Regions from separate parts of the Pseudaquabacterium prasiolae genome, predicted to be linked through region 1. Evidence: predicted binding sites of a transcription regulator. Region 1 holds the regulator's gene; each other region holds the start of a gene.
What was found. Region 1 encodes FNR, which switches genes on or off when oxygen is low (the NO sensors DNR and NnrR bind a similar motif). Its sites were predicted from a motif close to TTGATNNNNATCAA; they were not measured.
Positions count from the first base shown of each region.

Region 2: N4G63_RS08050 (DUF2189 domain-containing protein) is a predicted target of FNR. The motif match lies at 896-909, and genes of this name have one in related genera.
Region 3: cyoA (ubiquinol oxidase subunit II) is a predicted target of FNR. The motif match lies at 830-843, and genes of this name have one in related genera.
Region 4: N4G63_RS02220 (TraR/DksA family transcriptional regulator) is a predicted target of FNR. The motif match lies at 951-964, and genes of this name have one in related genera.

Region 1 covers NZ_JAOCQD020000001.1:2,051,199-2,053,393, forward strand. The annotation lists gene hemN (oxygen-independent coproporphyrinogen III oxidase) at 1-698, opposite strand, end outside; gene fnr (fumarate/nitrate reduction transcriptional regulator Fnr) at 868-1,611, shown strand; gene N4G63_RS08940 (hypothetical protein) at 1,630-1,917, opposite strand; gene N4G63_RS08945 (hypothetical protein) at 1,938-2,192, opposite strand.
Region 2 covers NZ_JAOCQD020000001.1:1,845,646-1,847,840, reverse strand. The annotation lists gene N4G63_RS08055 (DUF2788 domain-containing protein) at 1-12, opposite strand, end outside; gene N4G63_RS08050 (DUF2189 domain-containing protein) at 68-856, opposite strand; gene mnmH (tRNA 2-selenouridine(34) synthase MnmH) at 990-2,045, opposite strand; gene N4G63_RS08040 ([protein-PII] uridylyltransferase) at 2,067-2,195, opposite strand, start outside.
Region 3 covers NZ_JAOCQD020000001.1:2,780,321-2,782,515, forward strand. The annotation lists gene N4G63_RS11910 (MFS transporter) at 1-697, opposite strand, end outside; gene cyoA (ubiquinol oxidase subunit II) at 918-2,003, shown strand; gene cyoB (cytochrome o ubiquinol oxidase subunit I) at 2,003-2,195, shown strand, end outside.
Region 4 covers NZ_JAOCQD020000001.1:553,169-555,363, forward strand. The annotation lists gene N4G63_RS02210 (PAS domain-containing sensor histidine kinase) at 1-16, shown strand, start outside; gene N4G63_RS02215 (hypothetical protein) at 47-427, opposite strand; gene N4G63_RS02220 (TraR/DksA family transcriptional regulator) at 514-903, opposite strand; gene N4G63_RS02225 (NAD(P)/FAD-dependent oxidoreductase) at 1,024-2,195, shown strand, end outside.

The DNA.
Region 1 (2,195 bases):
GACTCGGGGGTCTGCTTGGGCAGGCCGTAGATCAGGTCGGCATTGATCGACTCGAAGCCGATCTCGCGCGCCGCGCGCATCAGCTCTCGCACCGATTCGAAGGGCTGCACCCGGTGCACCGCCTGCTGCACCGCGGCGTCGAAATCCTGCACACCGAAGCTCAGCCGGTTGAAACCGAGCGCCGCGAAGTGCCGCAGCCGCTCGGGCGAGGCGGTGCGTGGATCGACCTCGATCGACACCTCGGCGCCCGGCGCGATGCGAAAGTTCTCGCGCAGCATGGCCATCAGGCCGGTGAGTTCGTCGTCGCTCAGGAAGGTGGGGGTGCCGCCGCCCAGGTGCAGCTGCGACACCGCCTGGCCGCGGCCGAGCACGGCCACGTTCAGCGCCACCTCCTGGGCCAGCACCTCCAGGTACTCGGCCGCGCGCTCATGGTGCTTGGTGATGACCTTGTTGCAGGCGCAGTAGTAGCACACCGATTCGCAGAACGGGATGTGCAGGTACAGCGACAGCGGTGGCACCCCGCCCACGGTGGCGCCCGACGCGCGCTGCGCGAGCGCACCGACATAAGCCTCGGCACCAAAGGCCTCGACAAAGCGGTCGGCGGTGGGATAGGACGTGTAGCGTGGACCGGGGCGGTCCAGTCGGCGCAGCATGGCTTCGGTGAGCACAGGCACCTGGTCGATGGCGGATTGATCCATGATCCGCACTGTGCCCAAGCGCCCGAACCGGGCCTTGATCTGGCTCAAGTCGCGCTTTACGCCGGGGGAAAACAATGATCCCATGCTTGCGCCCGGTCAGACGACCCCAGGGCACAGACACTGGACCTTGCGCCAGAACAACCGCGGAGACGCATTGACAATGCCTGACATGAACGCCGCTGCCGACGCCAACCGGGTCCGCCCCGATGCCTTCAAGGTGGCCTGCTCCAGCTGCAACCTGCGTGAGCTGTGCTTGCCGGTGGGGCTGACGCGCGAAAACCTCGAGCGCCTTGACACCCTGGTGGCCACGCGCCGCACCGTTGAGCGGGGCGACATGCTGTTTCGGGCCGGCGACGAGTTCCAGTCGCTCTACGCGGTGCGCACCGGTTTTTTCAAGACCTGCGTGTCGTCGGAGGACGGGCGCGACCAGGTCACCGGCTTCCAGATGGCCGGCGAGTTGCTGGGGCTGGACGGCATCAGCACCGACAACCACACCTGCGATGCGGTGGCGCTGGAGGATTCGCAGGTCTGCGTGATCCCCTACCGCCAGCTCGAAGACCTGTCGCGCGAGTTCAACGAGCTGCAGCACCAGTTCCACAAGATCATGAGCCGCGAGATCGTGCGCGACCATGGTGTGATGCTGCTGCTGGGCAGCATGCGCGCCGAGGAACGTCTGGCGGCCTTCTTGCTGAACCTGACCCAGCGCCTGAAGGCGCGTGGCTTTTCGGCCTCGGCGCTGATCCTGCGCATGACGCGCGAAGAGATCGGCAGCTACCTGGGCCTGAAGCTCGAGACGGTGAGCCGCACCTTCAGCAAGTTCCAGGACGACGGCATTCTCGAGGTCAAGCAGCGGCAGATCCGCATCATCGACCAGGACATGCTGCAAAGCCTGGTCAACGGCGCCGCCTGCTGAGGCACTGCGGCCGGCTGCTCAGGCCGGCCAGCGCGGGCGGCCGGGGCCGGATTCGGCCTGGTTCAGCTCATCGGCCGTCTGGTGCAGCAGCTGCGTCAGCGCGCCTGCCGTGGCGATGACACCCCAGAACACGAAAAACGCCAGCGTGTAGACGCCCGCTGGTGCCAGCTCGACCGGGGCCCCGCCAAACCAGTGCAGCGTGGCCGGATCGACCAGCGCGAACACCAGCATCTCCAGCACGCCGGCCATCAGGAAGGCCGGCCACAGCACGGCCAGGGCCCGCAGGGTGAAGCGCCCGGTGGACATGGGCTTCTCTGGCGCGCGCTTCAGCGCGGCGCCGCGGTGGCGGCATGGTTGCGGGCCTGTACTGCCGGCATGTTGCCGGTGGGCTGCACCGGCGCCGTGCGCGCCGAGGGGGTCTCGACCAGCACCTCGTCGGCGCCGCGGTAGGCCACCACGGCGGTGAAGATGCTGGCCACCACCACGGCGGCGGGGCCGCCAAGCACCAGCCACACCATGCCGATGCGCCACCAGGGCGTGGGCGCGGTGCCTGCGGGGTGGCCTGGGTTCGATGCGTTCATGCT
Region 2 (2,195 bases), 210 kb from region 1:
GTATCCAAACATGGTGCGGGGTGCCGGGTGCAGGGAGCCGAGTGCAGGTTGCGAGGTGCGCTGGGGTTCAAAGGCCGTTGTCGGGGCTGACCATGTCGCGGTAGGCATGCCAGCTGGCATGCGCCAGCCACGGCGCCACCACCACCAGGCCCAGCAGGCCGCTCGCCATGCCCAGCACGGTGAGGCCCATCAGCAGGGCCGCCCACAGCGCCATCGGCAGCGGATGCGCCTGCACCACGCGCCAGCTGGTGAGCACGGCGGCCAGCACGCTGACCGGCCGGTCGAGCAGCATCGGAATGGCCACCACGCTGCTGGCGAACACCGGCGCGGCGAGAAACGCGCCCAGGCCCAGCCACACCTCGAACAGCATCGAGTGCTCGCTGAGCACCACCACGCGCAGAAAGTCCATCGGGTTGCGCACCGGCGCGCCGGCAAAGCCGGTGATCAGCGAGGCCGAGGTCATCACCCAGCCGGTGCCGGCAAAGGCCAGCAGCAGGCCGAAGATGATCAGCCGGCCGCCCGAGCGGCGGTCGGGTTTCCAGGCGCCCAGCGCCACGCCCAGGTCGGCGCGTTCGCCGCGCTCGAGCGCGCGGCTCACCGCGTACAGGCCGGTGGCCAGCACCGGTGCCACCAGCAGGAAGCCGGTGAACGCGCCCGACAGCAGCCAGAACTGCTGGCCGGCCAGCCAGATCAGCATGGCGCCGAACAGCGCCAGCGCCAGGCCGTGCAGCAGGCCGGGCAGCGGGCAGCGCATCAGGTCGCGCCAGCCACGCGCCAGCCAGCCCAGCGGGCGCAGCAGCGGGATCTGGCGCACGCCGAAGCGGCGTGACTCGATGAGGGCGGGACTGTCAGGCATGCGGGCCTCGGATGATGCGGCCGCGCCATGCGACCACACTTGATGATAAGCAAGCCCGCTGCCGAAGCCGCCCCAGCCCCGGGTGGCCTCGGGCGACCCCGGGCGGCCTTGGGCGGCATGCCGGCGGGCGGGGTCAGGCCAGCAGCTGGGCGGCTGCGGCGGCCAGTGCGGGGCCTGTGCCGTCGGCCAGCAGCACCGCGTCGGCCTGGCCGTAGGCGGCGTAGTGGCGGTCCATCGAACGCAGGTACAGCGGGTCGTAGTGCTCGCCCATCATCGCGTCGACCAGGCCTGGCCAGTCAGCGGCCCGCGCCAGCGCCTGCCAGCGCTGCACCGTCTCGCGGCCGCGCAGCTCGATCAGGCCGTCGAGCAGGCTGCACAGGCGCTCGGTCTCGGTGGTGATGGCCTGGTAGTCCTCGAGCAGCAGCGCGCGGCGTGCGGCGTCGGGCATCTCCACGCGCAGCACGCGGGCGGTGGCATGCATGTGCTCGATCAGCGCCACCGGCAGCTGCAGCGCGCCGATCTTGCGGCTTTCGCTTTCCACATACACCGGGCGCGTGGCATCGAGCGCCGCCAGCGCCTGCCACAGCTGGGTGTCAAAGCGCTTCTGGCTGGGCTGCGGCCGGCTGGGCCAGCCGCCCAGGATCGAGCCGCGGTGGCAGGCCAGGCCTTCCAGGTCGAGCGTCTGCGCGCCCTGTGCGGCCAGCGCATGCAGCAGCCGGGTCTTGCCGCTGCCGGTGCGGCCGGCCAGCACGCGAAAGTCGAACTGCCGCGGCCACTGGCCGAGGTCGTCGCGCACCTGCGCGCGAAAGCCCTTGTAGCCGCCGGCCAGCTTGGCGGTGCGAAAGCCGATCTGGTCGAGGATGGTGGACAGCGCACCCGAGCGCTGCCCGCCGCGCCAGCAGTACACCAGCGGCCGCCATTCGCGCGGCTTGTCGTCGATCCAGCGGTCGAGGTGGTTGGCGATGTTGCGCGCCACCAGCGCCGCACCCACCTTGCGCGCGGCCAGCGGCGAGTGCTGCACGTACAGCGTGCCCACGCGCACACGCTCGGCATCGTCGAGCACCGGCCAGTTCACGGCGCCGGGCAGGTGGTCTTCGGCAAACTCGGCCGGTGAGCGCGCGTCGATGATCGCGTCGTAGTCGGCCAGCTGGGCGAGGGCCTCGGCGGTGCCGGGCAGGGTCAGGGGCATGGGTGAAGGACTCTCAGGCGCTCACGCCTTGGGCGCGATGGCGTCGAGCAGTTCGGTCTCGATCTGCAGCTGGCGCCGGGTTTGCTGCAGCGCCGGGCCATCGACCAGGAAGGTGTCTTCCACGCGCTCGCCCAGCGTGGTGACCTTGGC
Region 3 (2,195 bases), 730 kb from region 1:
CCAGCACCAGCTGCAGGCGCGCAAACAGCGCCACCACGTTGAGCGCAAAGGCCACGAAGAACGGAAACCGCCAGCCCCAGGCCAGAAAGTCTTCGGCGCTGACATGGCCCCACAGATAGGCATACAGCGTGGCCGCCAGGCCAAAGCCCACCGGCGCGCCGATCTGGCCCAGCATGGCGTACCAGCCGCGGCGGTGGGCGGGTGCGTTCATGGCCAGCAGCGAGGGCAGGCCGTCCCAGGCGGCGCCCAGCGACAGGCCCTGCAGCAGCCGGCAGGCGGCCAGCGCCGCCACCGCGCCGCCCCAGCTGGCGCTGCTCGGCAGCAGCGCCATGGTGCAGGTGGCGGTGCCCAGGCCCAGCATGGCCAGCGTGAGCTTGGCGCCACGCCCGAAGCGCCGCTGCACCGCCATGCCGCCCAGCGTGCCCAGCGGCCGCGCCACGAAGGCCAGCGCAAACACCGTGAACGAGGCCAGCAGCGCATCCAGCCGCGCCAGCTGCGGAAAAAACAGCGCCGGAAACACCAGCACCGAGGCCAGGCCGTAGACGAAGAAGTCGAAGTATTCGGACGCCCGGCCCACCACCACGCCCACGGCGATGTCGTCGGCGGTGACCGCACCGTCGCGGTGCGGTGGCGAGGAGGGGCTGCGGCGCGGCTGGCCGCCGACGAACAGTCGGTAGAGCGGAAAGCGGTCGTACATCGGGCGGCGGTTCGGGCTGGGGTGGGGGCCGGGCTTCGGGCGGATTGCGGTGCAAGCGCCCCCGTTTGGCAAGCGCTGCAGATCAAGGCCGCTGCGCGCCCGCCGCCGGGGGTGGGACAAAGTGTCCAATCGTTGACGGCGATCAATCTAGGTAGATTCCCCGCACCCTGCCGTCTCCAGGCAGCCCCCTAGACATGTCAGCCTCATCCCACCCGACCCCCTGCGCCGCTGCGCTGCCGCCCTGGCCCTGCCGCTGGCCGGCTGCAACACCATCGTGATGAACCCCGCCGGCGACATCGCGCGCCAGCAGGCCGACCTGATCATCACCTCCACGGTGCTGATGCTGCTGATCATCGTGCCGGTGATCGTGCTGACCCTGCTGTTTGCCTGGCGCTACCGCGTGCGCCAGGCCACGGCCGGCGCCGCCGAAGCCGCCGGCGCCCGCTACGAACCCGACTGGGACCACTCCACCCGCCTGGAGCTGCTGATCTGGGGCGCGCCGCTGGCCATCATCATCGCGCTGGGCACCATCACCTGGATCAGCACCCACCAGCTCGACCCCTACCGCCCGCTGTCGCGCCTGGACGAGCAGCGCGCGCTGCCGGCCAATGTGAAGCCGCTGCAGGTGCAGGTGGTGGCACTCGACTGGAAGTGGCTGTTCGTCTACCCCGAGCAGGGCATCGCCACGGTCAACGAGCTGGTGCTGCCGGTGGACCGGCCGGTGCACTTCACGCTCACCGCGTCGACGGTGATGAACTCGTTCTACGTGCCCGCGCTGGCCGGCCAGATCTACGCCATGCCCGGCATGGCCTCGCAGCTCAATGCGGTGATCAACAAGCCCGGCACCTGGGAAGGCTTCTCGGCCAACTACAGCGGTGACGGCTTCTCGGGCATGCGCTTCGCCTTCCACGGCATGGCGCAAGCCGACTTCGCGCAATGGGTCGAGAACGCCCGCGGCGCCGGCGGCAAGCTCGACCGCGCCGCCTACCTGGCGCTCGAGAAGCCCAGCCAGCGTGACGCGGTGCGCCGCTACGCCCAGGTGGCGCCCTACCTGTTTGACGCGGTGGTCAACCGCTGCGTCGAGGCCGGCCGCATGTGCATGGCCGACATGATGGCCATCGACGCCCGCGGCGGTGCCGGCAAGGGCGGCCTGGCCGGCGTGACCCGCGCCGCCTGGCGCAACGGCCAGCAAACCGTGGTGGCCGGCCTGTGCACCCCGGCCGACCCCGAAGGCCGCGGCACCGCCCTGAGCGCGCGCAACAGCGCCACCCCGATCGACCCCACGACAGCCGCAGGCAAGCTCTGATGTCCGCCTCCTATCCCACCGAGAACCATCCGCTGCTGGGGCGCCTGAGCCTGAGCGCCCTGCCGCTGCACGAGCCCATCATCCTGGCCACCTTTGCCGGCGTGGCCCTGGGCGGCCTGCTGATGCTGGTGATGATGACCCGCTACCGCCTGTGGGGCCCGTTCTGGCGCAACTGGGTGACCAGCATCGACC
Region 4 (2,195 bases), 1.5 Mb from region 1:
CCTGCCGCGGGCCTGACGCCGCCGTGGCCGCCGTGGCCGCGCCGGCTCACATCGGCGTGGGCGTGCCGTTCATGCGGTCGTACTTCAGGAAGAACTGGCGCGCATAGGCCACCAGCTGGTTCTCGCTGGGGTGATCCACCGGCTCGCAGCCGACGATGTGCTTGGCCAGCGCCGGGCGGTGCTTGTCCACATAGTGCCGAAAGTCGGCCAGCGCGGTGTTCGAGCCGGTCACCAGCACCTCCTGGATGCCGGTCAGCGCGGTGCACACATCGGCAAAAAACTCGTGCTCGGTGCGCACGCCGCTGCCGTGGGTGCGGGTGTGGCGGCTGCTGGACCTGACCTTGTGGGTTTCAACATGATCGGCATCGAACTGCAGCACCTGGGCGGTGTGGTGGTCGAGCCAGACGACGGCGTGGAACAGGGACATGGCGGTTCTCCGGTGTCGGTGCCTGCCAGGGCGAGGCGCCGGGTTGTCAAAACGGGGCTGGGAGCGCGGGCCGAGCCGGCCCGGCCTCACAGCGAGGCGGGGCGCGGCTGGCCGCGCTCGCGCCGGCTTTCGCAGGCCACGCAGCGCAGGGCCTGCGGCTCGAGCTGCAGGCGGGCCAGCGGGATCGCGGCCTCGCAGTCGGCGCACAGGCCGTAGTGGCCGCTGCTCAGCCGCTGCAGGGCGGCGTCGATGGCGGCCAGGCCCAGCACCTCGCGGTCGGCGATGGCCAGGTCAAGCTCGCGGTCGGCGTCGCGCTGCGGCGCGTCGTCGCCATCCTGCAGCAGCACCTCGCGGGCATGCTCGGCGCGGGTCTGGCCGGCCAGATGCTGGTGGCGCTGGGTTTCCAGCTGCTCGCGGCGCATGGCCAGCGCCACCTGCAGGGCGGCGCGATCCTGGCTGCTCAGATGCTTGTTCATGGCGTCTCTCCTTGAACCCACTGTGGCACCGGGCCGGGGCCCGCAGGTTGATGCCAGTCAAGCCGGATCGGCCTGCCTACAATCGTCCTTCCCACCGCTTTTGTGCACCGCCTTCCACCCATGAATCACGCCCTGTCGACGCTGCCCCCGCACTGCGATGTGCTGGTGGTGGGCGCCGGGCCGGCCGGCAGTGCCTGTGCCCAGTGGCTGGCGCGCCAGGGCCTGGCGGTGGTGCAGGTGGATCAACAGAGCTTTCCGCGCGACAAGGTCTGCGGCGACGGCCTGATCCCCGATGCCCACCACGCCCTGCAGCGCCTGGGCGTGCACGACGAGGTGATGGCCCAGGCCCAGGCGGTGGCGCATGTGGGCTGCATCGGGCCGCGTGGCGGGCGCGTGGATGTGCCGGGCCGCCTGGCGGTGCTGCCGCGGCGCGAGCTCGACCACATCCTGCAGCGTGCGGCCGTGCGTGCCGGCGCGCACTTCTTTGCGCCCTGGCGCTTCGAGGCGCCCTTGCTCGACGCCGCCGGCGAGCGCGTGGTCGGCGCCCGCCTCAAGGCCCCGGGTGCGGCCGAGGGGCAGGCGCTGCGCGCACGCTGGGTGGTGCTGGCCACCGGCGCGGCACCCAAGCCGCTGCAGGCGGCCGGCGTGTGCGAGCGCCACACGCCCAGCGGCATCGCGCTACGCGGCTATGTCAAAAACCAGGCCATGGTCGGGCGCATCCAGGCGCTCGAGGTGGTGTGGCACAAGCGCCTGCGCAAGGGCTATGGCTGGATCTTTCCGTGCCGCGACGGCGTGTTCAACATCGGCGTGGGCCTGGCCCACAGCCACGACCAGGCGGTGGACGGCAAGGGCTCGATGCAGGACGTGAACCTGCGCGAACTGTTCAGCGCCTTCACCGAGGTGCATCCGCATGCCGCGCAGCTGATGGCCGGCGGCAGCGTGGTGGGCGAACTGAAGGGCGCGCCGCTGCGCTGCTCGCTCGAAGGCGCGCGCTGGAGCCGGCCGGGTCTGCTGGTCACCGGCGAGGCCGCCGGCAGCACCTATGCCTTCACCGGCGAAGGCATCGGCAAGGCCATGGAGACCGGCCTGCTGGCCGCCGAGGCGCTGCTGGGCGACCTCGGCATGGCCGCGGCCCCCGGCAGCCCGCGGGCCGTCCCCGACACCACGCCGGACGCCGCCACCGACGCCGCGGTGCGCCAGGCCTACGAGCAGGGCCTGGCCGCGCTGAAGCCGCGCTTCGACCTCTATGAACGCGCCAACCGCGTCAACCACCACCCCTGGCTGGCCGACCT